2 regions of the Oleiphilus sp. HI0123 genome follow, and region 1 is predicted to be linked to the other one. Evidence: predicted binding sites of a transcription regulator. Region 1 holds the regulator's gene; the other holds the start of a gene.
The links. The regulator FliA, encoded in region 1, starts transcription of late flagellar genes. The targets are predictions, from matches to a motif close to CTAAAGTTNNNNNNNNNNCNGCCGATA.
Positions count from the first base shown of each region.

Region 2: fliD (flagellar filament capping protein FliD) is a predicted target of FliA. The motif match lies at 3,292-3,318, and genes of this name have one in related genera.

Region 1 covers NZ_LWGE01001071.1:49-9,571, reverse strand. The annotation lists gene flhB (flagellar biosynthesis protein FlhB) at 1-963, shown strand, start outside; gene flhA (flagellar biosynthesis protein FlhA) at 1,086-3,263, shown strand; gene flhF (flagellar biosynthesis protein FlhF) at 3,341-4,705, shown strand; gene A3761_RS10200 (MinD/ParA family protein) at 4,887-5,708, shown strand; gene A3761_RS10195 (RNA polymerase sigma factor FliA) at 5,738-6,448, shown strand; gene cheY (chemotaxis response regulator CheY) at 6,694-7,080, shown strand; gene A3761_RS10185 (protein phosphatase CheZ) at 7,094-7,876, shown strand; partial or broken gene A3761_RS10180 (chemotaxis protein CheA) at 7,890-9,523, shown strand, end outside.
Region 2 covers NZ_LWGE01001577.1:98-6,052, reverse strand. The annotation lists partial or broken gene A3761_RS21125 (flagellin) at 1-273, opposite strand, end outside; gene A3761_RS21120 (flagellin) at 742-2,760, shown strand; gene A3761_RS21115 (flagellar protein FlaG) at 2,846-3,241, shown strand; gene fliD (flagellar filament capping protein FliD) at 3,470-5,461, shown strand; gene fliS (flagellar export chaperone FliS) at 5,509-5,904, shown strand.

The DNA of each region.
Region 1 (9,523 bases):
ACAAAGATCATGACTGCTAGTTTTTCGTTTTCTAGAGAGGCGACACAAGATACAAGCCAGATGGGAATGTATCTCGCAAGAGCCGCGGTTGAAGTTGCAGAAGGTATTTTGCCGTTTCTAATTTTGTTGTTTGTATCGGCTATTGCAGGGTCCGTTGCTTTGGGTGGTTGGCTTTTCTCAACTAAAGCTCTGGCGCCTAAGTTTAGCCGAATGGACCCAATTAAAGGCTTGGCGAAGATGTTTTCCCTCAAGTCCTTAGTGGAGCTCATAAAGGCGATTGCAAAGGTGTCATTGGTTGTCGCAGTTGCAGTTTTGATTATTCACTCGCAATTGCCAACGCTTATCGGGCTTGCCGATCAAAATGTAATTTCAGCAATGGAAACAGCTTCCAAAATACTGGGGTGGGGTTTTTTCTATTTAGCATGTACGATGATCGTGATCGCTATGATTGATGTACCTTTTCAGATATTTGATCATACAAAAAATCTGAAGATGACGAAGCAGGAAGTGAAAGACGAATTCAAGGACACGGAAGGTAAGCCAGAGGTTAAACGGAAGATTCGCCAATTGCAGATGGAAATGGCGCAGCGTCGAATGATGCAAGATGTTCCTCAGGCTGACGTGGTGATTACCAACCCAACTCACTTTTCAGTCGCGCTACGATATAAACCTGAAGAAGATGCCGCGCCAATTTTGCTTGCGAAAGGGCATGATCAAGTCGCCTTGAAGATTAGAGAAATTGCCAACGAACATGATGTCGAAATTGTTGAGGCTCCACCGCTTGCGCGTTCGGTCTACCATCATGCCGAGATTGGTCAGGAAATTCCGAGTGGTTTGTATATGGCGGTTGCACAAGTGCTGGCATACGTATTTCAGCTTAAGCAGTTTAGGCGTCGCGTTATTACAAAACCTCCGAAACCGGACTTCCCCATACCGGATGATCTTAAATATGATGGCTCTTGATTAAGGGGCTGGCATTGCCTAATTACCGTAAACTGTAGAAGTCGGCGTGAATCTTGCTGATACCTTACTGATATTTGTTTTTCGTCAAATTAGTGACGATATCAGTCTTGGTAGTGATATTTATGCAGCAAGCCGCAATGCTTCAACAATTCAAGGTTCTTACTCAGGGTAATCTCGCCATCCCGGTGCTATTGATTGCAATCCTGGGGATGATGACCCTTCCTGTTCCTCCTTTCCTGCTTGATTTGTTGTTTACCTTCAATATTGCTTTGGCGCTTGTTGTCTTGCTTGTTTGTGTCTACTCCCTGCGGCCCGTTGAGTTCGCGATATTCCCAACCGTTTTGTTAGTTGCCACGCTTTTACGTTTGGCGCTAAATGTCGCTTCAACTCGTGTTGTTCTCTTGGAGGGGCACGAAGGTGGCGATGCTGCAGGTAAGGTGATTGAGGCCTTCGGTGAGGTTGTCATTGGAGGCAATTACGCTGTCGGTTTGGTTGTCTTTGCTATTTTGATGATTATTAACTTTGTTGTTGTAACAAAGGGTGCTGGCAGGGTCTCGGAGGTTAGTGCGCGCTTTACGCTCGATGCGATGCCGGGTAAACAGATGGCGATTGATGCTGATCTTAATGCTGGCATTATCGAACAGGAAGAAGCCAAGTCACGTCGTGAAGAAATTGCAACGGAGGCTGACTTTTATGGTTCTATGGATGGTGCCAGTAAGTTTGTTCGTGGTGATGCCATTGCGGGTTTGTTGATTTTAGCGATCAATATCATAGGCGGTCTCTCTATTGGCATGGTGCAGCATGATCTAGAATTCTCTGATGCAATGGAAAAGTATTCGCTACTGACTATTGGTGATGGCTTGGTTGCACAGATTCCTTCGCTACTACTTTCTACCGCCGCAGCAATTATGGTGACACGTGTTAGTAGTATGCAGGACATGTCGTCACAAGTTCTTGATCAGATGTTTCTATCCCCAAAGGCTTTATATGTGGCCTCAGGCATTCTTATCGCAATGGGTCTGGTACCGGGCATGCCTCATTTGGCATTCTTGGGTTTGGGTGGCGGTTTAGCATTTTTTGCTTGGTATGGTCAAAACAAGAGATCGAAAGGTGAAGAGGTTGAAGCAAGCGCTCCGGGTGCTCGCAGGTCAGGTGCTCAGCCTAATATGTCTGGCGGTGCTAATGTAACGCCTGATAATCAAGGTCAAATATCGGCTGATGGACAGCCTAAAGAAGAGTACAAAGAGCTTGGCTGGGATGATGTTTTGTCGGTCGATATTATAGGCCTGGAAGTTGGTTATCGCATAATTCCTCTTGTTGATAAAAATCAGGGGGGGGCATTGCTTGGTAGGATAAAAGGGGTGCGTAAAAAGCTGTCGCAAGAGTTAGGTTTCTTAATGCCTTCAGTTCATATTCGCGACAATCTTGACCTTATGCCAAATGTTTACCGAATCACCTTGATGGGCGTAACGATTGCTGAAGCAGAAATTCACCCAGAGAGAGAGCTAGCTATTAACCCGGGTCAGGTCTTTGGGAAAATTGACGGGGTTGAGGGTAGAGACCCTGCTTTTGGGCTTGATGCAATCTGGGTTGAGAGTTCTCAAAAGGATCATGCGCAAACGCTAGGTTATACCGTTGTCGATGCGAGTACTGTGGTGGCGACACACTTGAATCAAGTGCTTCAGAAGCATGCTAGTGAGTTATTGGGGCATGAGGAGGTACAGCAATGGTTGGATCAGTTGGCGAAGGTGTCACCTAAGCTATCAGAAGAGCTGGTTCCAAATACATTAACAGTCAGTCTGTTATTAAAAGTTCTTCAGAGTCTATTGATCGAGGACGTACCTATTAGAGATATGCGTTCGATCGCTGAAGCGCTGGTTAATGTAACTCCAAAGTCAGCTGATTCCACCCTGCTAACAGAAGCATGTCGACAGGGTATGAAAAGATTGATTGTCCAAAATATTTGTGGAAATGATGATGAAATCCCCGTTATTACCTTAGAGCCCGACTTGGAACAGTTATTGCTAAAGTCTGTGCAGCAGTCACAAAAAACTGGCGCGGGTGATGATATGGGAATGATACTTGAGCCCCGAATAGTTGAAACACTTCAGCGATCGCTCGGTGAAGCAGCTCAACGCCAGGAAATGCTCGGAAAGCCTGCAATCCTTTTGGTATCAGGGCCTTTGAGACCAGTGCTTGCTAAGTTTGTAAGGTTTGGGAGTGACCCGATTAATGTCCTTTCTTACCAGGAAGTGCCAAACAATAAACAAATAACAATCGTCGCGAACGTAGGTCAATAAATTGACGTCGTGTCGGTAGAACTCGCTCCAAGGTTCAATTGAAGTGATGAGTAGTAAACATAATCAGGTGATTCCTTATGGAAGTTAGACGCTTTTTTTCAGCGACCATGCAAGAAGTTTTAAAAATGGTTCGAGAAGAACTTGGCCCCGATGCGGTTATCTTATCCAACTCAAAAGTTGACGGTGGTGTCGAAATTGTTGCTGCGCTCGACTATGAGGAAGATGTCTCACCTGAAACCATCGAAAGTCAATTGATAGAGCGTGGCGAGCCTAGCCCTTCCCAACTTGCTCGTATGCATGCAGAAAAACACCTGAAACTGCAAAAAGAGCTAGATAGTGCGCGTAGAAAGATAGAAGAGGTTAAGGCTAAGCGTAAAGAGCGGCCTGATGCTCTTGCGCAAGAGAACGATTCAGAGGCAGTGTCTGAACCAGAGGCAAGCTCTTCGGCAATGGAGCGCAAGGCTGCGTCACATGATGCTAAACAAAATGGTACTCCGTGGGGCGAATTATCGGATATGCGTGCAGAGATATTAGAGATTAAAAAACTAATGTCCGGGCAGGCTTACAAGCAAGTGCAGAATGAAAAAGAACGTGAGCAATCGGCTACGCTCAGCAAAATCGAACGTAAACTCGAATCCCTTTGTATTGCCGGGGATCTTAAAAAACGGCTAATGGCAATGGTTGATTTAGGTATGGACTACAGTCAGGCATGGTCTCGTGTTTCACAGGGTGTTTCAGCTTTAATATCGGCTCCTGAAGATGACCTGATCGAGCAGGGTGGCGTCATTGCATTGGTTGGGCCTACAGGTAGTGGTAAGACCATGACAATAGGTAAAATGGCTGCTCAGTTTGTTATTCGACATGGTGCTGATGATATAGCCTTGGTGACAACTGACAGATACCGCATAGCTGCGCACGAGCAACTAAAGGTGTTTGGCAGAATACTCAATGTGCCTGTCCATGTTGTTGATGAGCGTCATAGTCTGGATACCATACTTGATGGCTTGCGTCACAAAAAACTTGTCTTGGTTGATACTGCTGGCCTAATGCATACCGACGCGTGCTGGTCTGAGCAGCTGCAGGAATTAAAGCTGTCGGGTCATGATATTCAGTCACACCTTGTTGTATCGTCTGTAGGGCAGTATCAGGTGATGTGTTCAAATTACCATCACTACAAAATGGTAGGCTTGTCAGGCGCCATTATTACTAAGGTTGATGAAGCTGTTAGCCTGGGTGAGGTGATGAGCTTTCTTATCGATACGCGTCTCAAAGCCAGTTATTTTACTGACGGTCAGCGAGTTCCTGAGGATATTCATGTGTTTAGGCAAAAAGAAATCCTCTCGAGAGCTGAATCTTTATTGAATAGTTCGGAGCGATGGGTAACAATCAGCGCCCAAGAGCATGAAGGTGTTTTAGATCAAATATTCTCTCATTCTGCGTAAACTTAATCATATCTGCTAAACTCTTATTAGCGTTGATTAAAATATAGAGCTGAATGTAGCAAGATTATGCAGTATACACTGAAAATACGGTCAATGTTTCAGTATCACGAAGATCTCAATATGGTTGAATAAACTGAAGTGCGAAAAATAATTAGATGTATAAAAGGGGATTTTCACCAGTATGGCGAATTCTAATCCGGTTCAGGTAATCGCGGTAACTGGCGGTAAAGGTGGTGTGGGCAAAAGTAATGTGTCTATTAACCTTTCGATTATGCTCGCTGAGATGGGGCGTCGTGTTGTACTTTTAGATGCCGATTTAGGTTTGGCTAATGTTGATGTTTTGTTAGGTATCACCTCTAAAAGCAATATAGCGGATGTGATAAGTGGCGAATGTTCTCTGCGTGACGTTTTGGTTGATGGGCCCAAAGGAATAAAAGTAGTACCAGCTTCATCTGGTACGCAAAAAATGGTTTCTTTGAATCCAATGGAACATGCCGGTTTAATTAATGCCTTTAGTGAAATTTCTGAAGATCTCGATGTCCTGATTATTGATACCGCAGCAGGTATATCCGATGGTGTTGTTTCGTTTCTTAGGGCTGCGCAAGAAGTTATTGTTGTCGTATGTGATGAGCCTACATCGATTACCGATTCATATGCGCTAATTAAATTGTTAAATCGCGATTACGATATGTACCGTTTTCGTGTACTGGCGAATATGGTTAAAACGCAGGAAGAGGGGCGCCACCTCTATTCCAAGCTTGCTCACGTTACTGAGAGATTTCTCGATGTTGCTCTGCAGTATGTTGGGTCAATCCCTTTCGATGAGTCGGTGAAAAAAGCAGTGCAGCGTCAACGGGCTGTTTCTGATGTGTATCCTCGTGCAAAAGCATCGTTGGCATATAAGACGCTTGCCCAAAAAGCGGATAGCTGGCCACTGCCTTCTTCTCCAAAAGGTCATTTGGAGTTCTTTGTTGAGCGCCTGGTTCAGGCTACCTCAAACTAGAACGTGTTTAGTTCCGGTGTCATAGGCTGATGTATACAGACGCTCAAGTAAAACGTGCCGATGATTTGATTCGGTCTCATGCGCCTTTAGTCAAAAAAATTGCGCATCATTTGATATCTCGTCTACCGTCTAGCGTTCAGGTCGATGATTTAATTCAGGCTGGTATGATCGGGTTATTAGAGGCTTCCAGGAAGTATGAAGCTTCTAAAGGTGCGTCCTTTGAAACTTATGCGGGCATTAGAATTCGTGGTTCGATGATGGATGAGGTGCGCCGGGGAGACTGGGTGCCAAGGTCTGTTCATCGGAATGCAAGAAAGATAAGTGAAGCGATCAAGGCTATTGAAGATAGAGAGGGTCGTGATGCGCAGGATGGCGAGGTTGCCTCAGAGTTAGGTATGACGCTTGAGGAATACTTTGCTTGCTTGAAAGACAGCGCTAGTGGCAAGTTATTTAGCTTTGAAGAGCTAAGTGAGTCAGGTGACGTTTCTAGTGAAGAGTATTTGTCCGAGAATTACACGCCCGCGACGGATGTTCAGAATGATGCCTTTCGTCGAGCTTTGGCCAAAGAGATTGATGTTCTCCCTGAGCGTGAAAAAATGGTTTTGTCTTTATATTATGAAGAAGAGTTGAATCTTAAAGAAATTGGTTTGGTGCTCTCTGTTAGTGAGTCTCGAGTAAGTCAAATACATTCTCAAGCAGCGATGCGTTTGAAAGCTAGAATGAGTGATTGGCGTACCTGATTGCAGTTTGTCTTAGCCTGATCGAACTATTTGCTTAGACCTCTTTTCTCAAAGTTTGTCCCCCATGTAAGGGGAAAATAAAGCGAATAAAATTAATAAATTGGCTTGATTTTATATAGTTGTTAAGAAATGTGCCGATAAGTGAAACAAATATCAAAAAAAACTGGCTAGCCTAAGAACACCGACTAGACTTGTTTTTAGGTATTAAAATGTAATTTCGGGTATCGACATGAGTGGAGGTCGACTTGAATAAAGATATGAAAATTCTCGTAGTAGATGATTTTTCTACAATGAGACGAATTATTAAGAACCTATTGCGTGACCTAGGGTTTACTAATACTGATGAAGCTGACGATGGTAGTACTGCCTTACCAATGCTTCAAACAGGTAAGTATGACTTTCTGGTGACTGACTGGAATATGCCTGGGATGACTGGTATTGAGTTGCTTCAGCATGTTCGTTCTGACGATAACCTCAAAAGTCTTCCTGTGCTAATGGTAACGGCTGAGGCTAAACGAGATCAGATAGTTGCTGCCGCGCAAGCAGGTGTGAACGGTTATGTCGTTAAGCCATTTACCGCAGCTGTTTTAAAAGAGAAGATTGAGAAAATCTTCGAACGTATCGATTCCTAAGGCTGAGCGATTCATGACTGACGCAAAGCTAATAAATAGCGAACCTCTAAGCGGTTTTGAGCAGACTTTGAAGGCTCAGGCTAATGAGTTGAAGGAGCGAATTGACAAAGGAGACTTGTCGGGGGCGTTAGGTATTATTTCTGAGTTAAATGAGACTCGGGATAAAACTCTGTACCAAGAAGTCGGTCGCTTAACTCGGTCGCTACACGAGTCAATTCGGAACTTTCACATCGATGCTTCCAGTGAGACGGCTAAAGATGACCTGTCTACTATAGAGGATGCGTCCGACCGACTCGCGTATGTGGTTGATATGACCAATAAGGCTGCAAACAAGACCTTGGATCTTGTCGAAGAAACCATGCCTTATGCTTCAGGAATCAGCCAGGAAGCGAAAAAACTCAAGATGGATTGGTCTCGCTTACAGCGTAAGGAAATGAAACCTGATGAGTTTAGAACGCTGACAGCCACAATGGGAACTTTCCTTGGAAAGTTGTGTGAGGATTCAGATAAAGTAAATGATAATCTCACGCAAATACTGTTAGCGCAGTCTTTCCAAGACTTAACTGGTCAAGTGATTCAACGAGTCACCGGATTGGTTAAAGATGTTGAAGAGAATCTTGTTAATTTGGTCAGAATGGCCGGTAAGGTTGACCAGATTACAGGAACAGTCCACGAAGTAGAAAAACAAGAAACAGGCATTGAGGGTGAAGGTCCACAACTCCATGCAGAGCAACGCGAAGACGTTGTTTCTGGCCAGGATGATGTGGATGATTTGCTGTCCAGTCTAGGATTTTAAAGGGGCGTAGAAGATGGGGTTTGAAGCGGATGATGAGATACTTCAGGACTTTCTTGTAGAGTCTGGAGAGATACTCGAGCTTCTTTCAGAGCAACTGGTTGATCTAGAGCAAAATCCAGACGATAAAGATTTGCTAAACGCAATTTTTAGAGGGTTTCACACTGTAAAGGGTGGAGCAGGCTTTTTACAGTTGGATGCACTGGTCAAGTGTTGTCATATTGCAGAAAACGTGTTCGATATTCTGCGAAATGGTAAGCGAAGTCTTGATGCTGACTTAATGGATGTCGTTTTACGTGCGTTAGACTCTGTAAACGAAATGTTCAGTGAAGTCAGAGATGGCCAAGATCCAACCCCAGCTGACCCACAGCTTTTAAGTGACTTAGAACGTTTTGCGAAACCTGCTGACGCTGCGCCTGCTGCTGAACCTGCAGCTGTTGAACCAACACCGGAGCCGGTTGCTGCAGAAGCCTCTGCTGAAGAGGCTGATATTACTGATGATGAGTTTGAACAGCTCTTGGATGCATTAGATGATGATGCGGGTAAAGGGAGTGCACCAGCGGCATCCGAACAAGAATCTGACGAAATTACCGATGACGAATTCGAAAACTTGTTAGATGAGCTACACGGTTCCGGTGCTCCTGTTGGTGTCAGCGAAAGTGCTGGTGCCTCAGCTTCACCAGACAGCTCCTCGGCGGATTTATTTTTTGAAGAACCGGCTGCGGGTGGCGACACGAGCAGCTCGCCAGAGTCGGGTGATATAAGCGAAGAAGAATTTGAAAAACTATTGGATGACTTGCATGGTGAAGGTCAGTTCAATAGCGAAGGTATTGCTGCAGGTGATGCCACGTCTGAAGCGTCAGCTACTCCTGCTAGCGGTGATGGAGAGTTGATTACCGATAATGAGTTCGAAAAGCTACTGGATGAACTTCATGGAGCAGGCGGGTCGCCAACGACCAAGGCTGCTGCCAGTTCTGCGCCGGCTCCAGAGCCCACACCAAAGCCAGCGCCTGCACCGGCCCCAGCCTCAGCAGCTGCAGCTAAGCCAAAGCCGGCTGCAAAACCAGCTGCTAAAGCGGCATCGAAGAAGAATGAAACCATAGCGACAGAAACAACAGTTCGTGTTGATACAAAGCGCCTAGACGATATCATGAATATGGTGGGTGAATTGGTGCTTGTGCGTAACCGACTAAAACGTCTTGGCGATGCAAGCAGTGACGAGTCCATGCAGAAGGCTGTGTCCAACTTAGATGTCGTAACAGGTGATCTTCAGTCAGCGGTTATGCAAACTCGAATGCAGCCGATTAAGAAGGTCTTTGGACGTTTTCCCAGGGTTGTGCGAGATTTGGCTCGGAACCTTAAGAAAGAGGTTAACCTGGTTCTGGTTGGTGAAGATACTGACCTTGATAAGAACCTTGTTGAAGCGCTATCTGACCCCTTGGTTCACCTTGTACGAAACGCTGTAGACCACGGCATTGAAATGCCTGATGACCGTGTGACGAAAGGTAAGGAACGTATAGGGCAGGTGGTTCTGTCAGCACAGCAGGAAGGTGATCATATCATGCTAGCCATTGAAGATGATGGCGCAGGTATGGATGCTGAGGTTCTACGTCAAAAAGCTGTTGAAAAAGGCATTTACGACCAAGACGC
Region 2 (5,955 bases), on a different contig from region 1:
ACGTAGCAAGTTATTGGTAATCGAGCCGAGCGCACCTTCTGCTGTTTGAGAAAGTGATACACCGTCACCTGCGTTTCGGATGGATACGTTCAAACCTCGGATTTGCGAATCGAAACGAGTTGAGATTGCCAAACCTGCGGCATCATCCTTCGCACTGTTAATACGCAAGCCAGATGAAAGGCGCTGTAAAGCCGTCTGGTTAGCGGATTGAGAATTGTCCAGGTTGCGCTGTGCATTAATTGACGCGATATTGGTATTGATGATTTGAGGCATTGTATGCTCCTACTTATCTTCTATACCGGTGGACAGCATTCCTAAAGTTTCGGGATGAGTAACTACCGGCTACTAAATTAAAGTTTTTTTAAAATTTGTGATGCAATAATCGAGCATCACTTTCCTTGCTCTTTGTAAAGCATGCACTGTGCCAATTTGACTGGATGATATGTAAGGTGTTGATATCAAAGTGTTATGGGTTGGTTATTTTTGTTGGGTTATACCGGAAGAAGCTATGATTGCCGGTTTTTTGGCTAGTGCTTGCCGCTATTTATAATGTGGAGAGTGAGAGCGTTTATGAAAAAAGAACTTCGTTACACTTGCTTACATTGTTTTTGTAAAAAAAACTAAAGTAATTCTAAGGAGTGCCGTTAAGTGATGTAACAAGCGGTCGAGAGCGTGCTTTACAAAGCATGATGTACTTCAAAATCTCGTTCGTTTACTTGCAAAATTGATCGGAGAAACGACATGCCTCAAATAATTAATACTAATATCGCGTCTTTGAATGCTCAGCGCAACCTAGACAAATCTCAGAATGAACAGAGTGTTGCTTTACAGCGTTTATCATCTGGTTTGCGTATCAATGGCGCAAAGGATGATGCGGCAGGTTTGGCGATTTCAAACCGAATAGATGCTCAGGTTCGTGGTCTAAATGTAGCAAACCGAAACGCAGGTGATGGTGTATCGCTAGCACAGACAGCTGAAGGTGCATTGAACAGTATGACAACCTCCTTGCAGCGTATGCGTGAACTAGCATTGCAGTCTGCAAACGGTACGAATACATCATTGGAACGTTCTTCACTGCAAGAAGAGGTTGAGCAGCTTAAAACCGAGATTGCGAGTATCGCAGAGAAAACAAACTTTAACGGTCAGAACCTTTTAGATGGTTCTTTCCAGGGTACTAGTTTCCAAACAGGTGCAAACGTTGGTGATCGAATAGACGTTTCAATCTCTGAGGTGTCAGAGGAAACGCTAGGTACAGATATCACATCAGGTTTGTCTTCTGTTTCATCTACCGATGCTCGTCCAGCAATGGCTGCGGGTGACCTGGTAATTAACGGCTTCGCAGTAGGTGCAGCAGATGCGGGTGCTGATGGTGCTTCAACTGCCGATCAGAACTTGAGTTCTATTGCAATTGCTGCGTCCATCAATGCGGTTGCTGATCAATCGGGTGTCAGTGCGACTGTTAATGCAACGGTTGCATCGGGTACAGAAGTCACTAACGTAGCAAGTGCCGCTAACTTTGATATTAATGGTGTAACGATCAATGTTGGTGGATCTGGCGATGCAAGCACGTTATCTACTGATTTGCAGGGTGTTGCGGACGCAATTAACCTAAGCAGCGGTCAAACAGGTGTTACTGCGTCGGTTGATCTAAATAACTTGCAGCAAGGTGTAACTCTTTCTGCTGCAGACGGTCGTAACATTGATATCTCGGGTGCGGGTGCAGCAGCGGCAGGTGTTGCAGCGGCTGACACGTATGTTGGTTCCTACACTTTAGTATCTAAAGATGGTAGTGATATTGAGATTACTAGTAATACGGGTGCTTCGCTTGAGAATGCTGGCTTAGAAGTGGGTTCTTATAGTGGTTCAAAAGCAACTGCTGTGAGTGATACCTTGGGTGGTACGGCGCTTACTGCTGGTGACTTGGTAATTAATGGTACAGCGGTTGGTGCTACATTCTCCTCTTTTGATAATGCGTCGACGGCAAATAAAGATGCGAGTGCGATTTCAGTTGCATCAGCAATTAACTTGGTTTCAGATCAAACTGGTGTGACTGCGACTGCGAATACCACGCAGGTGACCTCATCTGATGTTTCTGCGGATACTGCTGGTAATGCGACGGTCAATGGCGTGTCTATTAGTTTTGCCGCTGGTACGACTGGCACGACCTCTGAGCAGGTGTCTTTAGCGGTTGATGCGATTAACGCTAAGACGGCTCAGACAGGTGTTACTGCTAAAATTGTTGACGACAACCAGTACGAGTTGTTGGCTGAAGATGGTCGAAATATTGTTGTTGGTTCGGGTACAAACTTCGGTGCTGCGGATGCTACTACTTTTGGTACGGTTAAGTTAGAGTCTGGTGGTCCTATTGAAATTAGTACTCAGGATCCTACGGCGATTAGCAACTCAGGCTTTGAGGTCGGTACATATGGTGGCTCTCAAGATGGTCAGCAGCTGAAGGATATCGATATCAGTACCGCAGCAGGTGCTGAAGACGCGATAACTGCAATTGATAACGCGATCAACCAGGTTGCAAGAGAGCAAGCGAAATTGGGTGCGATTCAAAACAGATTCGAAAACACAATTTCTAACAACGCGGTAAACAGTGAAAACCTATCAGCTGCAAACTCTCGAATCAGAGATGCTGACTTCGCGACTGAAACTGCAGCGCTATCTAGAGCTCAGGTTCTTCAGCAGGCAGGTATTTCAGTATTGTCGCAAGCGAATGCTAGACCTCAGCAGGTTCTATCGCTTCTACAGTAATAAGTACTTAGTAATATGAACGTTGCCGGCTTTAGCGTGAGTTAAAGTCGGCTTACGCAGTTAAAAAAGATATGTGAGGTGAATTATGAGCGACATGAAAATGAGTGGTGTAGGCCAGCCAGTTAAGCTGGCTGCTGCATCGTCTGCTCAAAAGGCACAGCGCAGTTCTTCTGTTGACTTTAAAGATGGTGCGAGTGCAAAGCCGGTTGCGCAAGGTGTAGAAGAAAAGCCTAGCCTTAAGCCAGCGGAGCAAGCGCAAGAAAAGGTTGAGCAGGCTGTAACAAAGTTGAATGACTATGTGCAGTCGGTGCAAAGAAATTTGCAGTTTAATCTCGATGATCAGTCAGGGAAAACGATTATAACAGTGGTTGATAAGCAGACCTCTGAAGTAGTTAGGCAGATTCCTGATGATGTTGCTTTGAAGTTGGCTCAAGACTTGCATCAAGATGAACCGTTAAGTTTATTTAAAGCTAAAGTGTAGTTTTTGGCTAAAATAGCGGCAATGGTTTACATTCTTTTACAACACGGGAGTTAAACTTCCCGTGTTGCCTGCCGATACTATTTATAGGCAGGGTTCAATAACGCTGTTAAGCTGTTTACCCTTTAGTATTCGTTAATCACTAAAATATTGAAAGCAAGAAAATATCGGCTTTCGCGCTATATCTGATATAGAGCACTTTTGGTGATTACAGGTGAGTAGGTGGATGTTATGGCCAGTGTATCTTCAGTCGGAATAGGCTCGGGTGTTCTAACTAGCGAGTTAATAGAGAATCTCGCTAGTGCGGAGCGTGCTCCGGTCGAGGCTCGTCTGGACAGTCAAGAAGCTGACGTAAATGCTGAACTGTCAATTTTTGGTCAAATAAAGTCCGCTATTACAGATCTTCGCCTACCTTCGCGTACACTGGCAAATCCTGAGTTATTCGAATCAAAAACGGTTTCTTCTGGGAACTCTGCATTCTCTGCAGTGGTAGACTCCAATGATGCAACTCCATCAGTTCATACGCTTGAAGTTACCGCTTTAGCAGTCTCTCAAACGCTTACTTCTACTGAGTTTAATGACTCCGATACAACAGCGATTGGTGAAGGCTCTTTAACGATAGTGGTTGATGGAAAAACGACTAACGTTACTATCGATAATAGTAATAATACGCTTGATGGTATTGCTGCAGCGATCAATTCTGAATCTGATGTAGGCATGACGGCTTCAGTTCTTTACACGGGAACTGGCTATAAGCTTGTATTCAATGCCGATGAAACGGGTCTGGATAAAACGATCGATATTTCTGTTTCGGACACCGGTGATGCAAGTAACACAGATGCAAATGGTCTTTCTCGACTCGCCTACACCGCGGGAGCGACTAACTTAATACAGAGTCAACCAGCCGCGGATGCATCATTCAAATTGAATGGTGTACCGATCACGCGCTCAAGTAATGAGATTTATGACGCTATTCCAGGTTTAACCCTGACCCTGAGTGGCACAAATGATGGTTCGCCAGCCGCTTTATCTGTTCAAAATGATCACACTGCTGTGGTCGAGAAAGTTTCAGAATTTGTAGAGAAGTTTAATGCTCTACAGACTTTGGTGAACGACAATAGTGAGTTTGACCCTAGTGGTGGGGCTGAAGCGGGCATTTTGCTTGGTGACTCGACAACTCGAAGTATGATGAATCAGGTACGACGCGTATTGGGTTCGACGGTTGGTGGTTTGGAAAATGCAAATGTCCGTAGTTTGGCAGATATTGGTATTACGACAGATTATCAAACTGGTTTGCTAAGCCTAAATGAAGACACTCTTAGTGATCAGCTTGATTCGCACCCAGATGATGTTTCGGCTTTGTTCAGTGATCAAGGGCGAGCCAGCGATGCTCAAGTAAGCTTTGGTACTGCAAGTATCAACACTAAGCCGGGCAGTTATGATATTAACATAACGACTGCTGCGACAAGAGGAGAGCTATCGGGCGCTGTAAGTTTAGGTGCTAGTACAACTATTGATGCAAATAATGATGAATTCACCATTAGTATTGATGGTACTGAAAGTGGTTCAATCACGCTTGATGCAGGTAGCTATACGCAGACTCAATTAGCTGCCGAGATTCAATCTAAAATCAATGCAGATTCAACGCTTAGTGCTGCTGGAAAGTCAGTAACGGTTAGTCTAGACGGCTCTAACCAGTTGGTAATTAATTCAAATGTTTATGGTGCGGCGTCTACGGTAGAGATAACAGCTGTTGATACTAATACAGTAGCTCAGCTTGGTCTGAGTATTGCTGCGGGCGTTGATGGCGTCGATGTTGAGGGTACTATCAACGGTGCTGTGGCGACAGGGTCAGGGCAGGTGTTAACCGCTGCTGTTGGTGATGACTCTGAAGGTATTAGAATTACTGTTGGCGGATCATCTACGGGCGACCGTGGAACGGTTACTTATATTGAGGGGGTTGGCGAGCAGTTAGTAGACTTGATTACTAATATGGTATCGCTTGAAGGTTCGCTCACTACTAAGAATGATACGCTGGCTAAAGAGCTAGCCTTGATTGCAGAGCAGCGTACTGCGCTTGATGAAAGAATAGAGTCAGTTACTGCGCGTTTAGCTAGGCAGTTTACCGCAGCTGATATCGCGGTTTCCAAGTTAAATAGTACGATGGATTTTATAAAGGCGCAGCTAGATGCGCTTTCAGGTTCAAGTTCAAGTGAAAAATAAGAGAAGTAGCTGGGGAAATTACACCTCGGTAATCGTAGGAGAATAATATGAATGCATTACATCAGTATCAGTCGGTTAATGCGCAGACAAGTGTTGTCGATGTTGACCGTCACCAATTAATTCAGCTTTTATTTGATGGTGCTGTTGAGCGCATTAATATGGCTAAGGCGCGTATTGCTGCGAGTGACTTTGAAGGCAAGAATCGTTTGATTAACAAGTCGATAGAGATTATATCGGGTTTGCGTAGCTTTCTGGATTTAGATAAGGGGCAGGAGGTTGCGCAAAATTTATTTGATCTTTATGTCTACTGTGAGCATCGATTGTTTGAAGCGAATGTCAAAAACGATCTGGAAATGTTGGAAGAGGTGCTTTCTCACTTGAAGAAGATTCAAGGTGCCTGGTCTGGTATTCGTCAGGAAGTTATTGAAAAGGGTATTCTCTAGAGGCTTGTTCGCAAGTCTAGAGTGCTTTTTTGCTTATTGCTTTTACATAAG